Regions from separate parts of the Leuconostoc suionicum genome, predicted to be linked through region 1. Evidence: predicted binding sites of a transcription regulator. Region 1 holds the regulator's gene; the other holds the start of a gene.

The links. The regulator LexA, encoded in region 1, represses DNA repair genes until DNA is damaged. The targets are predictions, from matches to a motif close to CNAACANNTGTTNG.
Region 2: A6B45_RS03805 (DNA polymerase III subunit alpha) is a predicted target of LexA. The motif match lies at 2,416-2,429, and genes of this name have one in related genera.

What each region holds. Positions count from the first base shown of each region.
Region 1 is NZ_CP015247.1:1,160,932-1,165,153, reverse strand. It holds gene pyrF (orotidine-5'-phosphate decarboxylase) at 1-575, shown strand, start outside; gene pyrE (orotate phosphoribosyltransferase) at 576-1,208, shown strand; gene lexA (transcriptional repressor LexA) at 1,248-1,886, opposite strand; gene A6B45_RS05840 (YneF family protein) at 2,135-2,371, shown strand; gene A6B45_RS05835 (lysophospholipid acyltransferase family protein) at 2,382-3,020, opposite strand; gene A6B45_RS05830 (tRNA1(Val) (adenine(37)-N6)-methyltransferase) at 3,081-3,845, shown strand; gene A6B45_RS05825 (GIY-YIG nuclease family protein) at 3,842-4,114, shown strand.
Region 2 is NZ_CP015247.1:739,693-743,914, reverse strand. It holds gene A6B45_RS03805 (DNA polymerase III subunit alpha) at 1-2,401, opposite strand, end outside; gene A6B45_RS03800 (YjzD family protein) at 2,596-2,793, shown strand; gene pepT (peptidase T) at 2,845-4,080, opposite strand; gene A6B45_RS03790 (Nif3-like dinuclear metal center hexameric protein) at 4,124-4,222, opposite strand, start outside.

The DNA of each region.
Region 1 (4,222 bases):
TTTATCGTACGGGACCAGAGTTCATCACAGAACTACGTGCATTGGGCTATACGATTTTCTTAGATTTAAAACTTTACGATATTCCAAATACTGTTGGTCGTGCAGTCGCTAATATATCAAAACTAGATGTACAATATTTAACTTTGCATGCAGCTGGAGGGAAAAGAATGTTAGAAGCAGCTGTTGCCAATAAGAGTGACGCGTTAAAGTTACTTGCAGTGACACAGCTAACTTCTTTTTCGGAGGCTGAGATACAAGAGATACAACTAACCACAGCAACTATTGAAGAAAGTGTTGCACATTTGGCTGAGCTCGCATACTCGGCGGGCATAGACGGGACAATTAGTTCACCTTTGGAGGCTAGTTTAATTAAGTCACACACGAATGACCGATTTTTACGTATCACACCCGGTATTCGTTTAGCTGGTGACGCAGCTGGAGATCAAGTGCGTGTGACTACGCCAGCGGAAGCCAAGAAGTTGAATTCAACTGGATTAGTTGTTGGTCGATCAATTACAAAATCGACCAACCCGGTGGCTGCATATCAACGTGTTGTCAATGAATGGAGAAAATAAATGACAAACTATAAACAACAAGTAGCTAATGATTTACTTGAAATTGGCGCCGTAAAATTTTCACCAGAAGAACCTTTCACGTGGGCCTCGGGTATAAAGAGTCCAATATATACAGATAATCGGATGACCATTGGTTTCCCTTTGGTACGTCAAAATATTTATAAGGGGTTATCTGAATTAATAAAAAAAGAGTATGGTGACGTTGAGATTATTGGTGGAGTGGCTACTGCAGGTATTCCTCATTCGGCTTGGGTAGCTGAAGAATTAAATAAGCCAATGATCTATGTACGTTCAAAACCTAAAGATCACGGGGCAGGTCGTCAAACAGAAGGCGCCTTGGTAAAAGATCGCAAAGTCGTTCTGATTGATGATTTGATATCAACAGGGGGTTCTGTGTTGGCTGCAGTAAATGCGGTACGTAATGAGGGAGCAAGTGTACTTGGCGTTGTTTCCATATTCTCTTATGAATTGCCAGCTGGTAAAAAAAATTTTGACGAAGCAGGACTAACATTTAACTCGCTAACAACATATTCACAACTCATTGAAACAGCGGTAAAGCGTGGGGATCTCGATAAATCACAAGTTGAAACCTTACAAAATTGGAAGAAAAATCCAAATGCTTGGCAAGCATAATAAAAAGGCTCATCCCTGATGAGCCTTTTTACTTGATTTTTAATAAATAGCGTCGCGATATAGTCCGATGACTTTTCCTAAAATAGAGACTTTTTGCAAAATAATTGGCGCCATGCTGTTATTTTCTGGTTGTAAGCGATAATGATCGGCTTCACGGAAAAAACGCTTGACTGTCGCTTCATTGCTATCATTCATTGCGACAACGACATCACCATTATCAGCATTCTCTTGCTTACGTACGATAACTTTGTCTCCATCTAGGATGCCAATGTTAACCATTGAATCACCATGAACATTAAGCATGAACAGGTCACCATCAAATTGCATTAAATTATCTGGAATAGGGAAAAATTCGGTTGCTTCTTCTTCCACTGCCAAAATTGGTGTACCCGCTGTAACCATTCCAAGTACCGGAATTTTTCCGGGTGTTGTTGAAATGCCAAGCATCTCTAAACCAATATCGGTTACTTCGATCGCACGAGCTCTTGGTTTAGAAGCATCTTTTAAAAGATAACCTTTTTTGACTAGTCGTTCGATGTGACCGTGAATAGTTGAAGAAGATGATAATCCAACAGCTTCACCAATTTCTCGGACGGTTGGTGGGTAACCATTTTCTGATTGTGCTTCATGAATAAATCGAAGCACTTGAATTTGTTTGCTTTCTTGTGTAATTGCCATGATGGGTTTCCTACTTGTTAAATTTACTATCATCAGTATAACGGAAAAACACGAACAAATCAAACGTTTGTTCGTTATTTTTGTAAAAATTCAACCTAATATTAAATAAATGATAAAAACTTGTGTTGTTTATTTTTGTAACGAACAAAATGGTTCATATTGAAAACGTTAACTCTGCAAGTAATTATAGCACGCCTTTGCTGGCTGTGCTATAATAACTATCAGACATTTTAGTAAGGAGAATATGCATGATTAGCACATGGCTAGCAATTTTAATTGCAGTGTTAACTTTAGTTATTGGTTTGGTCGGTGGCTTTTTCTTGGCACGTAATTCAATGAAGAGTTATCTTGCAAAAAACCCACCTATTTCAGAAGAAATGATGAAATCAATGATGATGTCAATGGGACAAAAACCATCTCAAAAGAAATTGAACCAAATGATGGCTCAGATGAAGCAACAAAGTGCCAATTCGCAAAAAAAATAAGCCAATCGGCTTATTTTTTTTCTAAACGTTTTGGATCTACATATTTCCAAGTTGGGTCAATCTCAGCATCTAATTCTTGGAATGCTTTTTGCATTTGCTCAGTATATTTAGCAATATTTTCTTTGTTCAATCGGTCTTTACGATCAATAATAATTGGCTTACCAAAATTAACTGTGGTATTATTACGTTTGAAAAGTTGACTGAACTTAACAGGACCTTGATAGACAGCTGGTACGATTGCCTTTCCAGCCATTCGTGCAATTAAAATGGAACCTGATTTTAAATCGTCACTGTGTCTAGAACCGGAAGGAAACATTATCAAAGAGCGATTGCCATCTTTTAATTCACGTACGGGAATTTTGATGACGCTTGGGCCAACATTTTCACGATCAACTGGGAAAGCGCCGGCTGATTTGATTAACCAGGCAAGTGGCTTGAATTTAAATAATTCAATTTTTGCCATGAAAATAAAGTGTTTTGGGTAGGCCGCCATGGCATACCATACTGGGTCCCACCAAGTACGATGTGGGCCAACTAGCACATAGTTATCGTTTTGGGGTATTCTGTCGCGATTCATGTATTTAATGCGACCAGTAACTGCCCATATTAAAGCAACAGCAATGCCACGTAAAAAATCATAGAATTTCATATTTATTTACCTCATAAATTAAATCATTTCAATTTTACAGATAAACAGAGAGAAACGCAAATGACACAACCATTTCTTAAAGCAAATGAACGTATCGATGGACTTCCATCACAAAATATTAATATTATCCAGAATCCAGACATGTTTTCATATTCCTTAGATGCAATTTTATTAGCACATTTTGCTGATGTAAAGGGGAAAGGTAAAGGGTTATCTGTAGATTTGGGATCAGGTACTGGCGCAGTTGGCCTTTTTTACGCCCCGAAAGTGACTGGAAAAATAAAGTTAGTCGAGATACAACCAGAATTAGCTGAAATGGCACAACGCAGCATTGAACTGAACAATTTGCATGAACGTGTTTCGGTCCTTCAAGCTGACATGAAAGATATATTTAATGAAATTCAACCTGGTTCGGTTGAAACTGTTCTGACAAATCCACCTTATTTTCCCTTAACTGAGACTACCAAGACTAATATAGATAAACATTATGAAATTGCGCGCCACGAGTTGATGATTAACCTGCCTGAATTGGCCCAAATTACCAACAAACTCCTGAAAAATAATGGCAAGGTCTATATGGTACACCGGCCGGAAAGACTAGCAGATATATTTGCAGCGTTTGCTGCACGAAAGCTCATGATTAAAAGAGTTCAATTTGTTTATGGAAAGGCGAACCGTGAAGCCAATATGGTTTTAATAGAAGCCATTAAATCTGGCCGACCAGGTGGTGTGCGCATTATGCCGCCCCTTATCGCCTATACTGATGACAATGACTATACATCAGAAGTTCATGACATCCTCTATGGTAAAGCGTGGCATGAATGAAATATTATTATTTTTATGTGTTGTATACAGCGGATGGTTATTTTTATGGTGGATTCACGGATAACGTACAACGTCGTTTAGCGACGCATGAGTCTGGCAAAGGAGCAAAGTTTACTCGGGTAAAGGCGCGACATCCATTAAAATTGATTCACTATGAAGAATTCCAGACAAAGAGCGAAGCATTAAAAGCAGAGGCGAATTTTAAGAAATTAACACGAATTAACAAGGAACAGTACTTATTAGCACACCACGTGGTCAGAATTTGGTAATATGCTTGTCAAGGAACCAAAAATAATGTAAAATGAAATATGTTGTGAAAAGCAACAAATACACACGATAAATGAGAACACGTAGGTGCAGAAATGTCAGCGTGAACA
Region 2 (4,222 bases), 420 kb from region 1:
CGATAGATGTCCAAAGTTTATATGACTTGTTGATATCTGGTGCTAATACTACAATTCCGCGCATTTTAGCTTCAGATACATATTGCTGCACTTTTTTTTGTTCACCCAGATTTGCATTTAGTAAAGCTGTAAAAAAAGCAACCGGATAATGTGCCTTTAAATAGGCTAACTCAAAAGCCAGTTTACTATAAGCAACTGCATGAGAACGATTGAAACCATAATTAGCGAATTCATCAATATAAGAAAAAATAAGTTCTGCTTGCTCTTGATCATGCCCATTTTTTAAAGCACCTTTAATAAATTGCTCATGCAATTTTTGCATTTTGTCAACTTTTTTCTTCGACATGGCACTTCGTAAAACATCCGCCTCACCTAGCGTGAATCCAGCATATGACTCCGCAACCAGCATAACCTGCTCTTGGTATACAATAATACCAAAAGTTGGCGCCAAAATTGATTTCAAACTAGGGTCTGGGATCGTCACTGGTTCTTTACCATGGCGTCGAGCAATAAACTTATCAATATTTTGTGCAGGACCAGGACGATAAAGCGCGTTAACAGCCACAATATGTTCAAAGGTGACTGGTTTCAGCTTTCGCAATACATTTTTAATGCCGGCAGATTCAAATTGGAAAACCCCATTTGTGTCTCCTTTAGCAAATAATGCTAAGGTTTTGGCGTCATCTAAAGCAACTTTGGTAATATCAAACCCTTCTGGTAGCTCTTTTTGAGCATAATAGAGTGCTTGGCTTAAAATTGCCAAATTTTGTAATCCTAGAATATCGATTTTAAGTAACCCTAATTGTTCAACTGGATCTTTTTCAAATTGTGTTAATAAACGTCCCTCCGTACCAGATTGCACAGGCAATGTTTGTACCAAAGGATTCGCACTAAGCACAATTCCTGCCGCATGTGTAGAGTAATTTTTTGGTAACCCTTCAATTTTCAACGCCGTTTGTAATAATAATCTACCATTATCAATATCACGAAGGGCATTCTGTAATTGTGGCGCTTTAAGCGCATCCTCAATGGACACTTTACGTCCATTTTTTCCTTCAGGTATACTAGCACTCAACTTACTCAATGTCGGGGTTGGTAACCCAAAAACCCTACCAACATCACGTAGGGCTTGCTTAGAAGCTAAAGTACCAAATGTAATAATTTGACCAAAATTTCTTTTCCCGTACTTTTGATGAAGGTAGGCGAATAGTTCTTCACGTTTGCTTGGTGGCCAATCAATATCAATATCAGGCATTTGCACGCGCTCGTCATTTAGAAAGCGTTCAAATAGCAAGTTAAATTGCAAGGGATCTACATCGGTAATTTGTAAACTGTACGCAACCAAAGATCCAGCGACAGAACCACGACCTGGTCCAGTTTGAATGTGGTTTTTATGCGCAAAGTTAACAATGTCCCAAACAATCAGGAAGTAATCGCTAAATCCTAACACTTCAATGGTTTTTAATTCGTGCTGCAATCTTTCTTCGTACAAGTTCAAGCTCACATTATGTCCTTGTAATCGTTTTTTTAATCCACTGACAGCAATTGTTTCTAAAAACTGTGCGTTGGTCACGCCAGATGGTGTTTCAAAAGGTGGTAAAGCCGTATCTTTAAATTCAATGCTGACATTGCTTTTTGAAACCAATAGTTCGTTATTAATATAGGCTGTCTTTAGTATTTCTGTGCCTTGGTATTCTTGCTGAACGACAGTTAAATCTCTTAAAATATGTGAGCCTTGTTGTTGAGCCAAAATTTTAATATCGTCCAATTTAACATTTGCATCAATTGCTTTTAAGACTTGAGTAGTGAACGCATCGTCTGAGTTCAGATAATCAATGTCATCTAAAGCAATCATACGGCCACCGGTTTGTTCGCTAAATTGCGCTAATCTCTCTTGTATCTGCGGTGCCATTTGTGAATTAATACCAATAAAAGAATGGTGAGCGTCAACAAGGGTGATAAGTTGTTGCCAATAGTCATTAACTTTCTCATACCCCGAAGAGATGAGCTGAACAAGCTCACTGTCAGTTGGAAAAACAATGTTTATACCAGATAAGTGTTTGACCATTGTTTCCCACTGAAAATCTCCTTGACTAGTCATCTTGGCTGATGATAGCCACATTAGATTTTGGTAGCCTACTTGATTCTCAGCTAATAGTACGACTGGAAATAGCGTAGCAGTATTCACAAGTCCATTGACCATTAATGTCAAGCCAAATAAAGGCTTAATCCCATGCTTTTTTGTTTGTCGAAACCAGTCTATCGCCCCGTACATTACATTAACATCAGCCAGTGCAATGGCTTCATAACCACGAGTCTTTGCCGTTTGGACAATTTGTTCAATTGTATTTGGATTTTTTAATAAGCTATAACTGCTTAAAATTTGAAGCGGTGCGTACATTTCAACTCCTTATACGAACATCCGTTTTCTTTAATTATACAGAAAAATCACAGAAAAGTCGTTAATTTTAACAAATATTAGGGTCCCACAAAACCACAGATAAGACATTTTCTATTTTCTTGTTTAAATTCCCTTAAAAACTTGCCATTTGTGAAAAAAGGTGTATTATAATGACAGTAAAGAGGTAAAAAATCATGAAATACATTATGGTAGCAATTTGGTCGGCAATATTTGGTGAAATTTTGGGTTATATTGTATCCCAATTGAATTCTGGCACTTATGATTTTGTTACTGTTGCTGTCATTGCTGTCATTGTTGGTGAAATTGCGCTAGTTGCAATTCCAGCAATTTCAGGATCAGCTGCACCAAAAGAAGTTGCGTCTGAAGAATAAATCACAAGATTTAAAAAGAGCTCATTTGAGCTCTTTTTGTTTATCCAAAAGTTATTTTTCTTGTGCAAGTTTTACAATTTCTAAAATAACGTCTGTTGCCTGTTCCATGACTGTTGTAGAAATATATTCAAAACGGCCATGCATATTTTCGCCACCAGCAAAAATATTTGGTGTTGGCAGCCCTAGGAAAGTTATTTTTGAACCATCGGTACCACCACGGACAGGTTCAATAATTGGTTTAATCGCTAAGTTATTCATCGCTTTTTCAGCCAAATTAACTGAACACATGTCATCTTTCAAGATTTCACCCATATTATAGTATTGATCTTTCAATACAACTTTAATACGCTTTTCCCTTAATTTCTGATTAAAGGCATCGGCAATATCTAATAATCTTTGCTTACGTTCTTCAAATATATTTCGGTCATGATCACGAACAATATAACGCAGAGTTGCTTCTTCAGGATTACCGTCAACTGCTAGAAGATGCCAAAATCCTTCTGTTCCTTCAGTGTTTTCTGGGCGATCATGGACAGGAAGTTGTTCATGGAAATCAAATGCTAGCTGAATAGCATTAACCATTGTATCTTTTGCAGTTCCTGGATGAACATTTCGCCCCTGAATTGTGATAACGGCGCTCGCAGCATTAAATGTCTCCCACTCAAGCTCTCCTAACGGTCCGCCATCCATTGTATAAGCGAAGTCAGCACCAAATGCTTCAACATCAAAATGGTCGGCACCAATACCAATCTCTTCATCTGGTCCAAAAGCAAATCGCAAATCACCATGCTTAACCTCTGGATGTGCAATCAAATACTGAGCTGCCGTAATGATTTCAGCATCTCCAGCTTTATCATCAGCACCTAATAGTGTTGTACCATCGGTTGTTATTAGCGTATGTCCCGCATATTTTTTTAAGCTAGGAAATTCCTTAGTTGTCAATTCATAACCACTATTTCCTAACTTAATTGACGATTGGCCGTCGTAATTCTCAATAATTTGTGGGTTAATGTTCGCTCCATTAAAATCTGCAGTATCAACGTGTGCAATAAATCCAATTGTGGGCACAGCACTATCATCAATATTGCTTGATAATTCCGCAAACACATAACCGTCTTTCATTGTGCGTACATTTTCAAGACCAATAGCTTTCAACTCCTCAGCTAAATCTGCCAAAAAGGCGACCTCTTTAGGTGACGACGGCACTGTTTCTGAATTCTCATCAGACTGCGTATCTACTTTTATATACTTCAAAAAACGTTCTGTTAATTCAGGATACTTTGTCATATATTACTCCTTTTGAGCATTTGCTCACTGTTTTAACCGGTAACTAAATATATTTGTATGGATCTGTATTGATTTTTGTAGCAACTACATCAACAGTGTCGCCAAACCATTCTTTGACCTTAGCAACCATTTTTTTGTTAGC